Regions from separate parts of the Metabacillus sp. Hm71 genome, predicted to be linked through region 2. Evidence: riboswitches for the same ligand, from Rfam matches in the RefSeq annotation. Region 2 holds a riboswitch; the other holds the start of a gene.
What was found. Region 2 has a riboswitch for thiamine pyrophosphate ahead of tenI (thiazole tautomerase TenI). Riboswitches for the same ligand answer to the same signal wherever they lie in the genome.
Positions count from the first base shown of each region.

Region 1: another riboswitch for thiamine pyrophosphate. It lies ahead of thiT (energy-coupled thiamine transporter ThiT); the one in region 2 lies ahead of tenI (thiazole tautomerase TenI).

Region 1 covers NZ_CM200278.1:4,430,744-4,438,604, reverse strand. Annotated here, with positions in the region: gene ACSVDH_RS22030 (nucleoside hydrolase) at 1-241, opposite strand, end outside; gene ACSVDH_RS22025 (hypothetical protein) at 507-1,307, shown strand; gene ACSVDH_RS22020 (DMT family transporter) at 1,487-2,386, shown strand; gene ACSVDH_RS22015 (gluzincin family metallopeptidase) at 2,383-3,525, opposite strand; gene ACSVDH_RS22010 (hypothetical protein) at 3,661-3,849, opposite strand; gene ACSVDH_RS22005 (SDR family oxidoreductase) at 4,089-4,883, opposite strand; gene thiT (energy-coupled thiamine transporter ThiT) at 5,010-5,579, opposite strand; TPP riboswitch at 5,731-5,836, opposite strand; rRNA gene ACSVDH_RS21995 (16S ribosomal RNA) at 6,218-7,768, shown strand.
Region 2 covers NZ_CM200278.1:1,236,927-1,244,787, forward strand. Annotated here, with positions in the region: gene ACSVDH_RS06175 (nucleotide sugar dehydrogenase) at 1-1,168, shown strand, start outside; gene ACSVDH_RS06180 (DegT/DnrJ/EryC1/StrS family aminotransferase) at 1,232-2,323, shown strand; TPP riboswitch at 2,480-2,589, shown strand; gene tenI (thiazole tautomerase TenI) at 2,649-3,278, shown strand; gene thiO (glycine oxidase ThiO) at 3,262-4,374, shown strand; gene thiS (sulfur carrier protein ThiS) at 4,384-4,587, shown strand; gene ACSVDH_RS06200 (thiazole synthase) at 4,592-5,359, shown strand; gene ACSVDH_RS06205 (thiazole biosynthesis adenylyltransferase ThiF) at 5,359-6,375, shown strand; gene ACSVDH_RS06210 (hypothetical protein) at 6,473-6,778, opposite strand; gene ACSVDH_RS06215 (hypothetical protein) at 6,868-7,131, opposite strand; gene fabI (enoyl-ACP reductase FabI) at 7,374-7,861, shown strand, end outside.

The sequences.
Region 1 (7,861 bases), 2.9 Mb from region 2:
CACCATCTGGTATAGGATACAGGCTATTTGGAAGCATTGTCTGTTCTGCTCCTGCATAAATCGATATGTTTTCTCCAGCTGCTTTGCAAATAGCATCCGCTATCATCGCTCTTTTTTCTACTTCGCCTCCTACTGTTGTGATTCCCACTATCTCACATAGTGGCTGCCGTAGCAGATAGGCCAGGCATAAAGCGTCATCAATATCTCCGCCGATATCTGTGTCGAGTAATATTTTCTTCATTTAGACCTCTCCAATCCATTGGATAATAGTTATTTTTTCGACTATTTGAAGAAAACTTCCTTTATTTCTAAGCGATAAAGCAATGTTTCCTTCAATTTAATAAATAAGAAATAGATTGTTCATCATTTATTCATATTTTTTGGAAATGCTACCAAATGGAGATGACAGAAGCTGCGGAAGGATAATGGAGCATTTTGGGACACAATCTTAGCGTTAGGGTCAAAGTCAACTCACATAAAATAATTGATGTATGGAGGTTAAGAACATGAAAAAACAAATATTTACGATTGTCTTTTCTGGTGCTTTGGCTATAGGCATTATTTCAGCCAATCCTGTTTTAGCAGGAGAAAATCAATCAGTTGAAGATGTTAAAGGAGAGGTAGAATTTGCTGGACATGGGCATATGCATAAAAACCCCGAGAAACATGTGGAATTCTATAGGAAGCAAGCAGAAAAGTTAGGAATTAAGACCGAGGGCAAGGATGCACGAGCACTGGCAGAAGAAGTTCATATGGCATATTTGAAACAAGAGGCAAAAAAGCTTGGGATTGAAACAGATGGGAAGGATTTTAAGACATTAGCAAATGAGGTAAGAAAAATTCGCCTTCAAAATAAAGCAAAAGAGCTCGGTATTTCAATTGAGGGCAAAGACTTGAATGAACTGGCATATGAAGTAAGAGAAACACTTATTGTAAACAAAGCGAAAGAATTAAAAATTGGCACTAAAGGTAAAGATTTAGAAGGGCTTGCAAAAGAGGTTCGCCTTGCTATCCTCAAAAAAGATGCAGCGGAATTGGGGATTAATCCAGATGGAAAGCAAGAGAAGGAGCTGATTAAAGAAGTTATTGATAAAAAAATCCTGCAAACTGCTAAAAAGCTAGGTATTGATACTAGGAATAAATCCACCCATGAAATCATGGAGGAAGTGTTCACCAACCATGCCGAAGAAGCAAAGAAACAAAAGCTTTTCCCGTTTGATGGGGAAAGAGGTTTTTATTTTGGCGGACATAAAGGCGGCTTTCATAAAGGGAAATCAAGCGAACATAATAAAAAAGAACAAGAATAGTGTAGATAAGCTCAAAAAACTCTGCAAAGAAGGGGCTTTTTGAGCTTGTAGGCTTTATTAATGTGGAAAAAGTTGGACTGGGAAAATATTTCATTTCATCAACAAATTTTGCTCCTACTCCTCGTTCTTTTCATGGTAGAATAGGTAAGGTTTATCATAAAGAGTAGGAGAGGCAAATCATGAATTCTTATCGTTTCTATCCATATATCGCGCTTGTGATTGGAGTTATTGCCGTCTCAACTTCGGCAATCTTTGTGAAGCTTACATTAGCTCCAGCACCTGTTATTGCCTTTTATCGCTTACTTTTTTCAACAATCCTTATTGCACCGCTATTTTTTTGGAAATGCATAAATGAGGTAAAAGGCATGGCTAAGAAGGATTGGGTATATTCGACGATAGCAGGCGTATTATTAGCATTCCATTTTATCTTATGGTTTGAATCCTTGAACTTTACTTCTGTTGCGAGTTCTGTTGTGCTTGTAACGCTACAGCCGTTATTTTCGTTTATTGGGACCTATTTGTTTTTTAAAGAAAAAGTTTCGGGAATTGCAGCAGTTAGCGGTATCATTGCCATTGCTGGGAGCGTTGTCATTAGCTGGGGTGACTTTCAAATCAGTGGTCTTGCATTGTTTGGTGATGTCTTAGCTCTTGCCGCATGTGCATTGATCACGGCGTATTTGCTATTTGGTCAAGGAATTAGAAAGCGCCATTCTTTAACCTTATATACCTTTATTGTTTATGGAATCAGCTCGCTAACATTGCTTATATATTGCTTGCTATTCCAATATCCATTAGCACCTTATCCGGTGACTGATTGGTATTATTTTTTAGTGCTTGCAATTGTCCCAACGCTATTAGGACATTCTCTTTTTAATTGGTCAATAAAATGGGTGAGTACAAATTTGGTTTCAGTCATGATCTTATTTGAGCCTGTTGGGGCTATTATCCTAGCCTATTATGTCCTTGGCGAAAATGTGATTCTATCACAAGTATTTGGCGGATCTATAATTATGGTCGGAATTACATTATTTTTGCTAGAAAATCGGCTTTCTAAAAAAGAATTAAAGCCTGTTAGCTAATTAGCTGCAGGCTCTTTAAAATTAGTCGATTGCTTTGCTTCTTCTAAATAATTCGTTTGTAAATCATCAATAGTGATCCCGGTTGCTCGAGTAAATCCCTTATGAAAATCGTTCGCCTCAGCTGTTTCAACAATAATCTTCTTAATCATTGCTTCTCCATATGTATTTGTTAAAAATTTTATTGCATAATAGCTTTGCAGGTAGACATCGTAATCTTTTAACCGGTATTTTTCCCACTCATCATGTGTTTCAAGCTTTTCAAAGGACGTTTCTTGAAATGGATAATAACGGTGTGTAACGTCATACATAGCAATGTATTCGGCAACACCTTCGTGAAACCATAATGGAATTCTATTAACAAAAAGGCCTTGCTCTTTTATAAATGCTTGTAAGTGGTAATGTGTGTACTCATGCATGATGGTACTCTGGAAGTAAAACGAGCCTGGCATACGATTAGCTAAAATCTCGTCTAAATCAGAAATGGCCACTCCGACAGTATTATTCGGATCATCAAAATAACCCATTGTCTCAATAAGAGAGGTTTTCTTATAAAGATCTTCTGAAGATGAGTGAAGGATTAGGTCAATCTTATTATCCTTAATACGACCAAATAAACTTGTCGTTATCGAATCGGCTTTTTCAAGAATACCTTCAATGATAGGCAAAAGCTCCCTTTCATGTGGTTGATAATAGATATTCACATTTCGATATGTTTTTATTAATTTATTTTCCTTCATTGCTAGATAATCGATTGGCGGGGTTTCGTTTTCTTGAAACGGCAGCATATAAAGTCCGACTTTTTCATCTATCGTAAGGTTTTTGCCAAGCTCTGTAGAAATCATGAAGTTGATGGAAAAGAAGAATACGCTCATTAACGTAAATACGATGGATAAGCAACAAAGGGAAATGAGCCCGCTAATTCCCTTTAGGAAAAGAAGATGAAAATCCTTTTTTATGCTGATAAATGCATATAGGCAATAACAAAAAAGCGTAAATGAAAGAAGTACTAAGATTATGCTAAAAATAAGGTTTATGTTTATGTTCATAAATAAAAATAAGCCTATTAAACTAACAAAAATCACGATAAATGAAATAATGGAGTAAACCAGGTTTTTTATAAAAGTGATAAATATCTTCAATTTGACCTCCTAAATACGATGTATCTTTACTCATATTTATGAGGCAACGTTGGAAAAAATCATGAAATTTGCTATTAAATTTTTGAAAGAAAAAAGACGTTATGCGTGATGCACAACGCCTTAAACTAGTAGGTATTAAACTTGCTGATAAAAAATCGATGATAAATAAGCAAAAGTAAAGCCGAGAGGCATGCAGACAATCACAGCCAATCCTTGAACAGGCCCCTCTTCATTACTAATCCGAATCGCTTCTTTATAACCGTAAGAGAAATGGAATAATGATAAGAAAAATGTTAGTAACATGAGTGCAAATGAAATATTCATCATCAAGTCCTCCGCTTTTTCGTTCTATTCTTTCTATTAATACATGCTAGAACATCGGAAAATATGATAACTTTATTAGGTTTTTTCCTAGAAAGGGTAAACTCTATTAATCGTAAATATGATTAGAGAGAAGGGGAAGGTAGAGAAGAAGGAAGGCAACCTGCTGCTACTATAATAAGGATGGGAGATGCCCTTTTAAGGCAGCTCCCCTTTCGATTTGTAATGTTGCTATGTCTTTTTTATAACAGCGATTCTGCTCCATCAATAAAAATTTCAGTTCCGGTAATGTGACTCGATTCGTCAGAGGCGAGGAAGGAAACGAGTTTGGCAACTTGCTCTGGTTTTCCTGGACCATGTTCCAATGGCTGGCTTCCCTTAGGGTATTCTACAGGTATTTCAATCTTATTAACCTCAGGTGTTTTCTTGGTATTTTTTCCAATATTCGTTTCGATTGCTCCAGGACAAATAACATTTACTCTAATTTTATATTGGGCCAACTCCAATGCTGCCATTTTTGCAAAAGCGATTTGTCCTGCTTTAGATGTACTATAGGCTGACATTCCGGAGGTTGAAAATACGCGGCTTCCGTTAATAGAGCTGGTAATAATAATGCTCCCGCCTTTTTCTTTCATTTTCGGAATAGCATATTTAACCGTTAGAAAAGTACCTTTTAAATTTGTGTGAATCGTTTTATCCCAGTCTTCTGGGTTTAAATCTTCAATTGGAGCAAGAACTCCATTTATTCCTGCGTTTGCAAACACTATATCTAATCCTCCCCAATTTTCTATCGCTTCTTCAATTCCCGCCTTTACCCGTTTTTGGTCGGATAGATCGACATCAGCAATGATTGCCTCTCCCTGAAATTCTTCGATTTCCTTCTTGACCTTTTCTGCATTCTCTTCTTTTATATCCATAAGACAAATCTTTGCTCCTTGTTTTGCCAAATGGATGGCAGCTGCTCGGCCTATTCCTGAGCTGCCGCCAGTTACTACTGCTACCTTATTCGCAAACTTTTTATGCTCAAAAGTAATCATATGGACCTCCAAAAAAATTATTTGTATACTAGTATCTCTAGAAAATTAACTTTTACTTAATAGAAAATTTGTAATTTAAAAACGCAAAAAAAGGCCTGTCACATAAGAGAGACAGACCCATTTGCATTATTGTCTTTTTGTAATTAAACGAGGTGCAGTTAATAATAAAAAACTAATAACGATGGCAGAAACGATAATGGTTGGAATCATATAGGATGCATTATACGCAATCGAATAAAGCAATACGGGCATTCCTTCTGGAGTAAGGGAAGCAAAAAAGAAAACTCCTGCTATGACATGAACAATAAGTCGGAGTACTCCTCCGAGAAAAGTGCCAAGAATTATGAACAATATTACCGATTTACGTTTTTTATTTAGTAAAGCTTGACGAACCTGCTTTAAGAAAATTCCGCCAAAACCAACAACTGTAAAAGCTAAATAGTAATCAAGAAACCCTTGGACTGGATGAATAATATATGGGTTTCCTAGGACAGCTTGCAGAAATCCTAATAAAAGCCCTGTTAATAGCCCTCCCTTTATTCCCCAGCGATAAGCCATAATAAAAACAGGAATCATACCTAAAGAAATCGAACCACCTTGTGGGAGTTTTCCGATTATCCCTGATAATAAATCCAAAAGGAAGGCCAATGCAGATAACATTGCTACCTCAATTAAAAATAATAATCGTTGATTCACTTGCAAACTAAAAACCTCTCTCCTTGCATAAAACCAATAGGCTGCCAAAGCTGTTACTAATATTAATAGAAGAAAAAATGACTACTTTTCGAATGGAAATACAAAAAAGCAATGATTGGAATTGGATTGATGGTACCATTCATTGCTTCTAATTTATAACCATCCACATCCCTACACTAGTGCTAACTAACAGGTTCAAAGGGTCAGAACAATTCCAAATTGTTCAATCTCAGCCACTGGCTCCCCTTGTGGTATATATGCATTTATTTTATTTTGATTTTTACTATACCTTAAACTATTTCGATTAAGCAAGCTTGAATTAATATTACTAAAAGTATGACTGAGAATCTAAAATACAAAGAAAATAATGAAAACAAAAAAGTACTTGATATATATTTTTTGCTGTGTTATATTAAAAAACGCCGCTGCTGAAGTGCGAATAAACAACATTACAATTTTTCATTTATAAAAAAAAGTTGACAAGCATTCAGTAAGATGATATATTGAGAAGGTCGCTTCTGGCGAGAAGATATAACAAATGATCTTTGAAAACTAAACAAAACCAAGCGTGCCAACGTTAATTTCGATTAACAAACAACGTACTAAAATAGTACATTATTATGAGCTATATCAACTCTTTATTGGAGAGTTTGATCCTGGCTCAGGACGAACGCTGGCGGCGTGCCTAATACATGCAAGTCGAGCGAATCTGAGGGAGCTTGCTCCCGATGATTAGCGGCGGACGGGTGAGTAACACGTGGGTAACCTGCCTGTAAGATTGGGATAACTCCGGGAAACCGGAGCTAATACCGGATAACATTTCGAACCGCATGGTTCGAAGTTGAAAGGTGGCTTTTGCTACCACTTACAGATGGACCCGCGGCGCATTAGCTAGTTGGTGAGGTAACGGCTCACCAAGGCAACGATGCGTAGCCGACCTGAGAGGGTGATCGGCCACACTGGGACTGAGACACGGCCCAGACTCCTACGGGAGGCAGCAGTAGGGAATCTTCCGCAATGGACGAAAGTCTGACGGAGCAACGCCGCGTGAGCGAAGAAGGCCTTCGGGTCGTAAAGCTCTGTTGTTAGGGAAGAACAAGTACCGTTCAAATAGGGCGGTACCTTGACGGTACCTAACCAGAAAGCCACGGCTAACTACGTGCCAGCAGCCGCGGTAATACGTAGGTGGCAAGCGTTGTCCGGAATTATTGGGCGTAAAGCGCGCGCAGGCGGTTTCTTAAGTCTGATGTGAAAGCCCACGGCTCAACCGTGGAGGGTCATTGGAAACTGGGGAACTTGAGTGCAGAAGAGGAGAGTGGAATTCCACGTGTAGCGGTGAAATGCGTAGAGATGTGGAGGAACACCAGTGGCGAAGGCGACTCTCTGGTCTGTAACTGACGCTGAGGCGCGAAAGCGTGGGGAGCGAACAGGATTAGATACCCTGGTAGTCCACGCCGTAAACGATGAGTGCTAAGTGTTAGAGGGTTTCCGCCCTTTAGTGCTGCAGCAAACGCATTAAGCACTCCGCCTGGGGAGTACGGTCGCAAGACTGAAACTCAAAGGAATTGACGGGGGCCCGCACAAGCGGTGGAGCATGTGGTTTAATTCGAAGCAACGCGAAGAACCTTACCAGGTCTTGACATCCTTCGCTACTTCTAGAGATAGAAGGTTCCCCTTCGGGGGACGAAGTGACAGGTGGTGCATGGTTGTCGTCAGCTCGTGTCGTGAGATGTTGGGTTAAGTCCCGCAACGAGCGCAACCCTTGATCTTAGTTGCCAGCATTCAGTTGGGCACTCTAAGGTGACTGCCGGTGACAAACCGGAGGAAGGTGGGGATGACGTCAAATCATCATGCCCCTTATGACCTGGGCTACACACGTGCTACAATGGATGGTACAAAGGGCTGCAAGACCGCGAGGTCAAGCCAATCCCATAAAACCATTCTCAGTTCGGATTGCAGGCTGCAACTCGCCTGCATGAAGCCGGAATCGCTAGTAATCGCGGATCAGCATGCCGCGGTGAATACGTTCCCGGGCCTTGTACACACCGCCCGTCACACCACGAGAGTTTGTAACACCCGAAGTCGGTGGGGTAACCGCAAGGAGCCAGCCGCCTAAGGTGGGACAGATGATTGGGGTGAAGTCGTAACAAGGTAGCCGTATCGGAAGGTGCGGCTGGATCACCTCCTTTCTAAGGAAAATGAGGCTCGCTTGGTTTTTGTTTAGTTTTGAGAGATCATCAAGATCTTTCATTATATGTAAAAAAGACATAGGAGTTTAAATG
Region 2 (7,861 bases):
TTCCCTAGTTAATATGGGGAAATCCCATATTACAAATGAGCCAGGATTAAATACGCTATTGGAAAAAGCCCATCAGGCTAAAACATTGACAGCAACAATAAATACAGTTGATGCGGTAAGTAAATCTAAAGTAGTTGTTGTCATTGTTCCAGTACTAATTGATGATAACAATAATGTGAATTACCAATTTATTGATTCAGCCGTATATGAGATTGCTAAAGGAATAAGGAAGGGAACTCTTGTTATTTTTGAGACTACCATCCCTACTGGTGATACAAGAAATCGATTTGGTAAAAAGATTGAAGAAATATCAGGATTGAAAATGGGGAATGACTTTTATTTAGCCTATAGTCCTGAAAGAGTTTATTCAAATCATATTCTTAATAATCTAAAAGAATATCCAAAGATTGTTGGTGGAATTAACGAAAGAAGTTTAGAATTGGCTTCAAACTTTTATGCAAAAGCTTTAAATTGTAAAGTAATAAAAGTAAGTAATCTTGAAACAGCAGAGTTTACTAAAGTTGCAGAATCTGTTTATCGCGACGTAAATATTGCTTTAGCAAATGAGTTAGCTGTATATGCTGATCAAAAAGGAGTTAGTATGTTAGAAGTAATAAAAGCTGGTAATAGTCAACCATTTTCTAATTTACATTATCCAGGAGTAGGTGTAGGAGGACATTGTATCCCGGTTTATCCCTACTTTTTTATTAATAGGGGATTGGCAAACGGTTTAATTTTTACAGCCAGAAAAATTAACGATAGTATGTCAAAATATGCTGTTAAATTAATTGAAAAAGAAATTGGGGATATAAAAAAACAAAATATACTCATTTTAGGTCTTTCTTTTAGAGAAAATGTTAAGGAAGTATTTAAATCTTCTACATTATTATTAGTTGATTTAATAAAACAAAAAGAAGCAAATATATTTATAAACGATCCACTGTATACTAACCTCGAGATCTCATCTTATGGGGTTACTCCTTTATCATTGGAGGATGAGATGGTAAAAAATATTGACATAATCATATTACAGGCATTTCATGATGAATATAGAGAATTAAAGTTTGAAAACTTTTCAAATTGTAAGCTGATCATAGATGGACGAAATGTTTTAAATAAAAATGAAATTGAAAAATTAGGGATTGAATATAAAGGTATAGGTAACTAATTAAAATTTCAATGATGTAAAGGGATAAAATATAGATAAAGGCAGGTTTTTAAAGTGATTCCCATGCTTGATTTAAAGAAGGAATTAGAATTGATAAAGGAACCAATCTATAAGGCTGTTAAAGAAGTTCTTGATAGTGGTTCTTATATTTTAGGGAGTAAGGGAAAAGAGCTTGAAAATTGTATAGCTAAGTATATTAAAACCTCTTATGCGATTGGAGTAGCAAATGGAAGTGATGCCCTTCTTTTAGCACTTAAAGCGCTAAAAATTGGGGAGGGAGATGAAGTTATTACAACTCCTTTTACTTTTTTTGCTACTGCAGAATCTATTGCACTCTCAGGTGCAAAACCAGTATTTGTAGATATTGATCAAAATACTTATAATATTGATCCTAAAAAAATAGAGGAAGCAGTAACGTCGAAAACCAAAGCTGTAATTATTGTCCATTTATTTGGATATCCTGCAGAAATGGATTCAATTATGGACATTGCTAAAAAACATAATCTTAAAGTTATAGAAGATGCTTGTCAGGCAATTGGTACAGAATATAAGGGGAAAAGAGTTGGATCTATCGGTCATGTGGGGTGTTTTTCATTTTTTCCATCTAAAAATTTAGGGGCTTTTGGAGACGCTGGGATGATAGTTACCAACGAAAGAGATTTATATGAAAAAATCATTGAACTAAGAAATCATGGTAGTAGTAAACATAAATATATTCATAAAGTAATTGGTCATAACAGTCGATTAGATGATATTCAAGCTGCTATTTTAATTGAAAAATTAAAATACTTGGATGAGTTTTTAAAAAGAAGAAGAGAAATTGCTAAAAGATATACCGAGAAACTAAATAGAATCGTAAAAACCCCATCAATATTCCAAGCCAGAGAGCATACTTTCCATCAATACTGTATAGAAACCAATAAACGTGATGAACTATCTCTATTTTTAAATAATAAAAATATTGCTACAGCTATCTATTATCCAATTCCACTTCATCTTCAAGAAGCATTCAAATATTTAAAGTATAAAGAAGGCGATTTTCCTATAACAGAGAATATTTCAAAAAGGATTTTAGCTCTCCCTATTTACCCAGTATTAACACTTTCGGAACAGAAAAGAATTATATCGAGCATTAAAGAGTTTTTTGAAAAATAATAGAGTTTAGATAAAAATTTAATCTAGTTAAATTATATATAGATAGTAAAAAATCTGAACTGTTTTTCAGGACCTGAAAGAACTTGAGCTTATTTGATGAATTTTTTCTTGAAAGTTGAGAAACATTTGGTATGATAGAGATAAGTAAATAATGATGAAAACCGCTAGGGGATCCCCAATTGAGGGGCTGAGATTAAAGTGTTTCTTTTAAACCCTTATAACCTGATCTGGTTTGTACCAGCGTAGGGAAGTGGAATTACGGCATATTCTAATTATGTATGTAAACCACTTTCTTACCTATAGGAAAGTGGTTTTTTTATTGGAAGTGAAAAACTTGGAAATTCATGTCATTACAGATGGGAAGCAAACGGTTGAGGAATTAACGAAACAAATCTTACGCTTTCACGAAGAAGCAGATTATATTCACATTCGTGAAAGAACGAAAACAGCCTCAGAACTAATGGAAATTGTTTCAATTCTGATAACCGGTGGAGTCCCTAAGAAAAAGATTGTGATCAATGATCGCGTTGATGCAGCAATATTAAACGATTTATTTAATATCCATTTGCCTGGTCATAGCTTTTCCATTGAAAAGGTAAGAAAGCTAAGACCATCCTTAAGGATTGGCCGTTCGGTTCATTCTCTGCAGGAAGCAATAGAGGCTGAAGAAGCTGGTGCAGATTATTTGTTGTTTGGACACGTGTTTACAACTAACTCAAAGGCTGGTCTAGCACCACGGGGCATACCTCAATTCGCTGAAATATGTGAAAGGATCGAAATTCCGGTTATCGCCATTGGCGGAATGACCCCTGAAACTGTTCAAAAGCTTTCGGGATTAAAGGCTGGCGGGGTTGCGGTGATGTCCTATGTTATGTCAAGCAGTGAACCTCGTCATGCCTTGCGGGAAATTAAGAAAAGCTTAACGGAGGTGAAATCAAATGAAAAAGCATTATGATGTAGGCATCATCGGCGGCGGAATCATTGGTCAATCGATAGCCTATCAGCTGGCGAAAGAGGGCGTATCTGTCCTTGTGTTAGAGGGAAATAAGATCGGTACCGGGGCAACAAGAGCTGCGGCAGGGATGCTTGGTGCAAACTCTGAGCTTGAAAATAATGATGCCTTCTTTCAGTTCGCAAAGGAGAGTCAGCGCCACTATCGTGTCCTGAGGGATGAGCTTTCAGAATTATCGCAAATTAATATTCAGCTTGTCGATAAAGGCATGTACAAGATCGCCATGACGGATGCTGAAGCACGTTCCTTAAAAGAAGCGGTAACACAATATGAAACAGTAGCATGGCATGAAAAAGAAACAGTGCTTGAGCATGAGCCAATGTTATCTGCAGGGATTAAAGGGGCCCTTTACATCCCAGAGGATGGCCATGTTTCACCAAAACATGTTTGTGCGGCTTTTGCAAAGTCTGCTAGTTTGCTAGGTGCAACTATTTTAGAGAATACTCCTGTCCATACAATCAAGAAGAGTGCTGCAAACGAATATATGCTTTCTACCCCGCTTGCCGATTTCACTTGCAGCAAGGTTGTTGTCGCAAATGGCGTTTGGAGCGGGCACTTTTTTAACCAGTTGGGTATTAACGCTGGGATGAAGCCTGTAAAAGGAGAATGTCTTTCTGTAAAAAGCAATCAAATCGGCTTAGAGCGAACGATTTTTTATGATCATTGTTATATCGTTCCAAAGGGTGATGGCAGATTTGTTATCGGGGCAACTATGGTTGAGGATGATTGGAGTACTGAGCCGACAATCGGAGGAATCCAGTCTCTTATTGAAAAAGTGGCACCACTCTTGCCGGAGTTAAAATCAGCTCAACTGGTTGAGACATGGGCTGGATTAAGGCCGCAATCACATGATGGAAAACCATATATTGGTCAGCATCCTGAAGGAGAACAGATTTATTTTGCAACAGGACATTATCGAAACGGTATCCTTTTAGCCCCGCAAACAGGGATGATGATAAGGGATCTGATTTTGAACAGGCAGCAAAATGAAGACTATATAAGGGCATTTTCGATCAACCGAATTTATGTACAGGCGTGAGGTGGGAAAATGAGCATTAAGTTAAATGGAGAAATTGTCGAGCTGGGAAATGATGTTACGACGATTCAGCAACTGCTAGCACATTACAAGCTGGAGGACCGTCTTGTCATTGTCGAGCATAATCGAGAAATTATTTTAAAAGATCAATATGAAACGACATCAATCCAAAACGGTGATGAAGTTGAATTTGTTCATTTTGTAGGAGGAGGATGAGCCAATGTTAAACATTGCAGATAAACAATTTAACTCAAGATTATTATTGGGAACTGGGAAATATCCGTCATTTGAAATTCAAAAGGAAGCTGTTGCACAATCAGAGGCAGAAATCCTAACGTTTGCGGTTCGCCGTATGAATATCTTTGAAGCATCACAGCCAAACTTTTTAGAGCAGTTAGATCTTTCTAAGTATACGCTTCTTCCAAATACAGCAGGGGCTAAAACGGCAGAGGAAGCAGTAAGAATTGCCAAGCTTGCAAAAGCATCTGGCTTATGTGATATGATAAAAGTTGAAGTCATTGGCTGCGACCGGTCGTTGCTTCCTGATCCAGTAGAAACATTAAAAGCTAGTGAAATGCTGTTAGAAGAAGGGTTTATTGTTTTACCATATACATCAGATGATGTTGTATTAGCAAGAAGATTAGAAGAATTAGGCGTTCATGCCATCATGCCTGGTGCTTCACCAATTGGATCTGGTCAAGGGATTTTAAATCCTTTAAATCTTAAATTTATCATTGAACAATCCAATGTTCCTGTCATTGTCGATGCAGGAATCGGTTCACCGGCAGATGCAGCACGTGCCATGGAGCTGGGAGCAGATGGCGTTTTATTAAATACAGCCGTTTCTGCGGCAAAGGATCCGGTGAAAATGGCCGTTGCCATGAAGCTTGCAATCGAGGCCGGAAGACTTGGCTTTGAAGCCGGCAGAATTCCTAAAAAGGAATATGCAACAGCAAGCAGTCCAACAGAAGGAATGATGACCACTTAATGGAGCGATATTCAAGACAAATCTTATTTTCGCCAATCGGGGAAAACGGGCAAGAAAAAATCAAACAAAAGCATGTGTTCATTGTCGGTGCCGGAGCACTAGGCACAGCAAATGCGGAAATGATTGCACGTGCCGGTATTGGGAAATTAACGATAATAGACCGCGATTATGTGGAATGGAGCAATTTGCAAAGACAGCAGCTTTATACAGAGGAAGATGCAAAAAATCGAATGCCAAAAGCAATAGCTGCTAAAACACGTCTTCAGCAAATTAATTCTGAAGTAGAAGTTCATGCCATTGTAGAAGATTTAACATCAGCCAATATAGAAGACTTGTTAGATGGTGTTGATGTGATCGTGGATTCAACAGATAACTTTGAAACAAGATTATTAATCAATGATGCTTCATTAAAGCATGGGATCCCGTGGGTATATGGCGGGTGTGTCGGCAGTTATGGTCTAACGTTTACGGTCATCCCAAATAAAACGCCATGTCTGCATTGTTTATTAAAGCATATCCCGTTTGATGGAATGACATGTGATACAGTTGGGGTTATTTCACCAATTGTCAGCATGGTTACCTCCCATCAAACAGCAGAAGTGTTAAAGCTGCTTGTTGGAGACGAGGAAAACCTGCGCAGCAAGCTTGTATCCTTTGACCTTTGGAAAAATCAATATTCATCGATCAACATGGAAAAGCTGAAAAATAAGGCTTGTCCTTCTTGTGGAACAAACCCTGTATATCCCTATTTATCGGCTGAAAAAGAAACAAAAGCAGCTGTTCTTTGCGGAAGGGATACGGTACAGCTTCGTCCAGGTACAGGGAAACAGATTTCCTTTGAGCAAATTTCCGAAAGAGTTAAACCAATTGCTGACGCGTTTTTAGAAAATCCATTTTTATTATCAATGACCTTTGGCAGTCATCGAATCGTTCTATTTAAGGACGGACGAGCCTTAATTCATGGGACGAAGGACATTGCTGAGGCGAAAAAGATTTATCATCGCTATGTTGGCTAAATAATATAGTAAGGATAAAAGCCCTCTCAAAGGTAGACAGAGAGGGTTTTGGCATTTTGTCTACTCTGTAACCTAGTTTTATCGCCAAAACCTCTCTTTAAATCCATTTTCTTTTCGGTCTTTGATATTCAATGACATTTGATTGATTATAACCATTTTTCTTTTCGTCTTCTTTCTTCATCACCGTTTCGAATTTTTCTAGTGCTTTTTGAAATTGGCTTTCATTTAATTTATCTGTCGCATATAATGAGCATAGAATAGCATATGCGATCGCTTTTGTATCAATATCAATTGAAATATCTACATTGGAATTGCCACTAGCATCAATACTAGACTTGTTATCATTATGTTTTAAATTTTTAAATTTCTGTTCTACTAAATTTTCTACTTTATTTTCATCCATTGTTTTACCTCCTATCTACTAGTTTAAAGAGACTGGCTCGAAAGGGTCTGACCCTTTGGTTTTGAGACAGCCTCTTTGAATATCATTTATTAGTCTTGTTCTTGTTCCTGATCCTGTTCCTGGTCGGAATCTGCTTCTGCTTTTACTCTTGCACGGGAGTCACTATCTACCACAATATGAATATCTACTTTCGCATTACCACTATTAAAGACTTTTGCATTATTAACGTTTTTATCTTTTAGTTCAATATCATTTTCGTTATCCAATTCATTATCTACTTTTGTTTTGTTTTCTGCGTCTGCTTTAGCTTTAGCTCTTGCTTCAGCTTCATTATCTTTTCCCCAATTTGACATGATGCCTCACCTCCCTTGCTTTCCCTATTAGTACTGTATTCAAAAAGTCATTTATAGAGTGGACAATTTTCCATAGTCAACGACACATTTTAAAAGAAGGTGCTTATAAGTAGAATCTATATGGGAAAATGTAAGAGATGAGAGAACATGCTTCAAGAAGGAAATCGATAGCACTATTTGGATTTTAATGATATAATTATAACCAGGTACTAATAACATGTATTAATATTAGGAGGATGCACATGAGCTTATCACTTAATGGACGAAATATTGTCGTGATGGGAGTAGCAAACAAACGCAGCATCGCATGGGGGATTGCTCGCTCTTTACATAATGCTGGTGCTAGACTTATTTTTACATATGCTGGAGAACGGTTGGAGAAGTCAGTTCGTGACCTGGCTGAGTCCTTAGAGCGCAATGATTCGATTGTTTTACCTTGTGATGTAACAAATGATGAGGAAATCAAAACATGCTTTACTGCAATTAAGGAAGAAGTTGGCGTAATTCATGGTGTTGCCCACTGTATCGCTTTTGCCCACAAAGAAGAGCTGCAAGGAGAATATATGAACACAACACGTGATGGCTTTTTATTAGCTCACAATATTAGTTCATATTCTTTAACTGCTGTTGCGAAGGAAGCAAGAGGAATTATGACAGAAGGCGGCAGCATCGTGACGTTAACATATCTTGGCGGAGAGCGTGTACTGCCAAACTACAACGTAATGGGCGT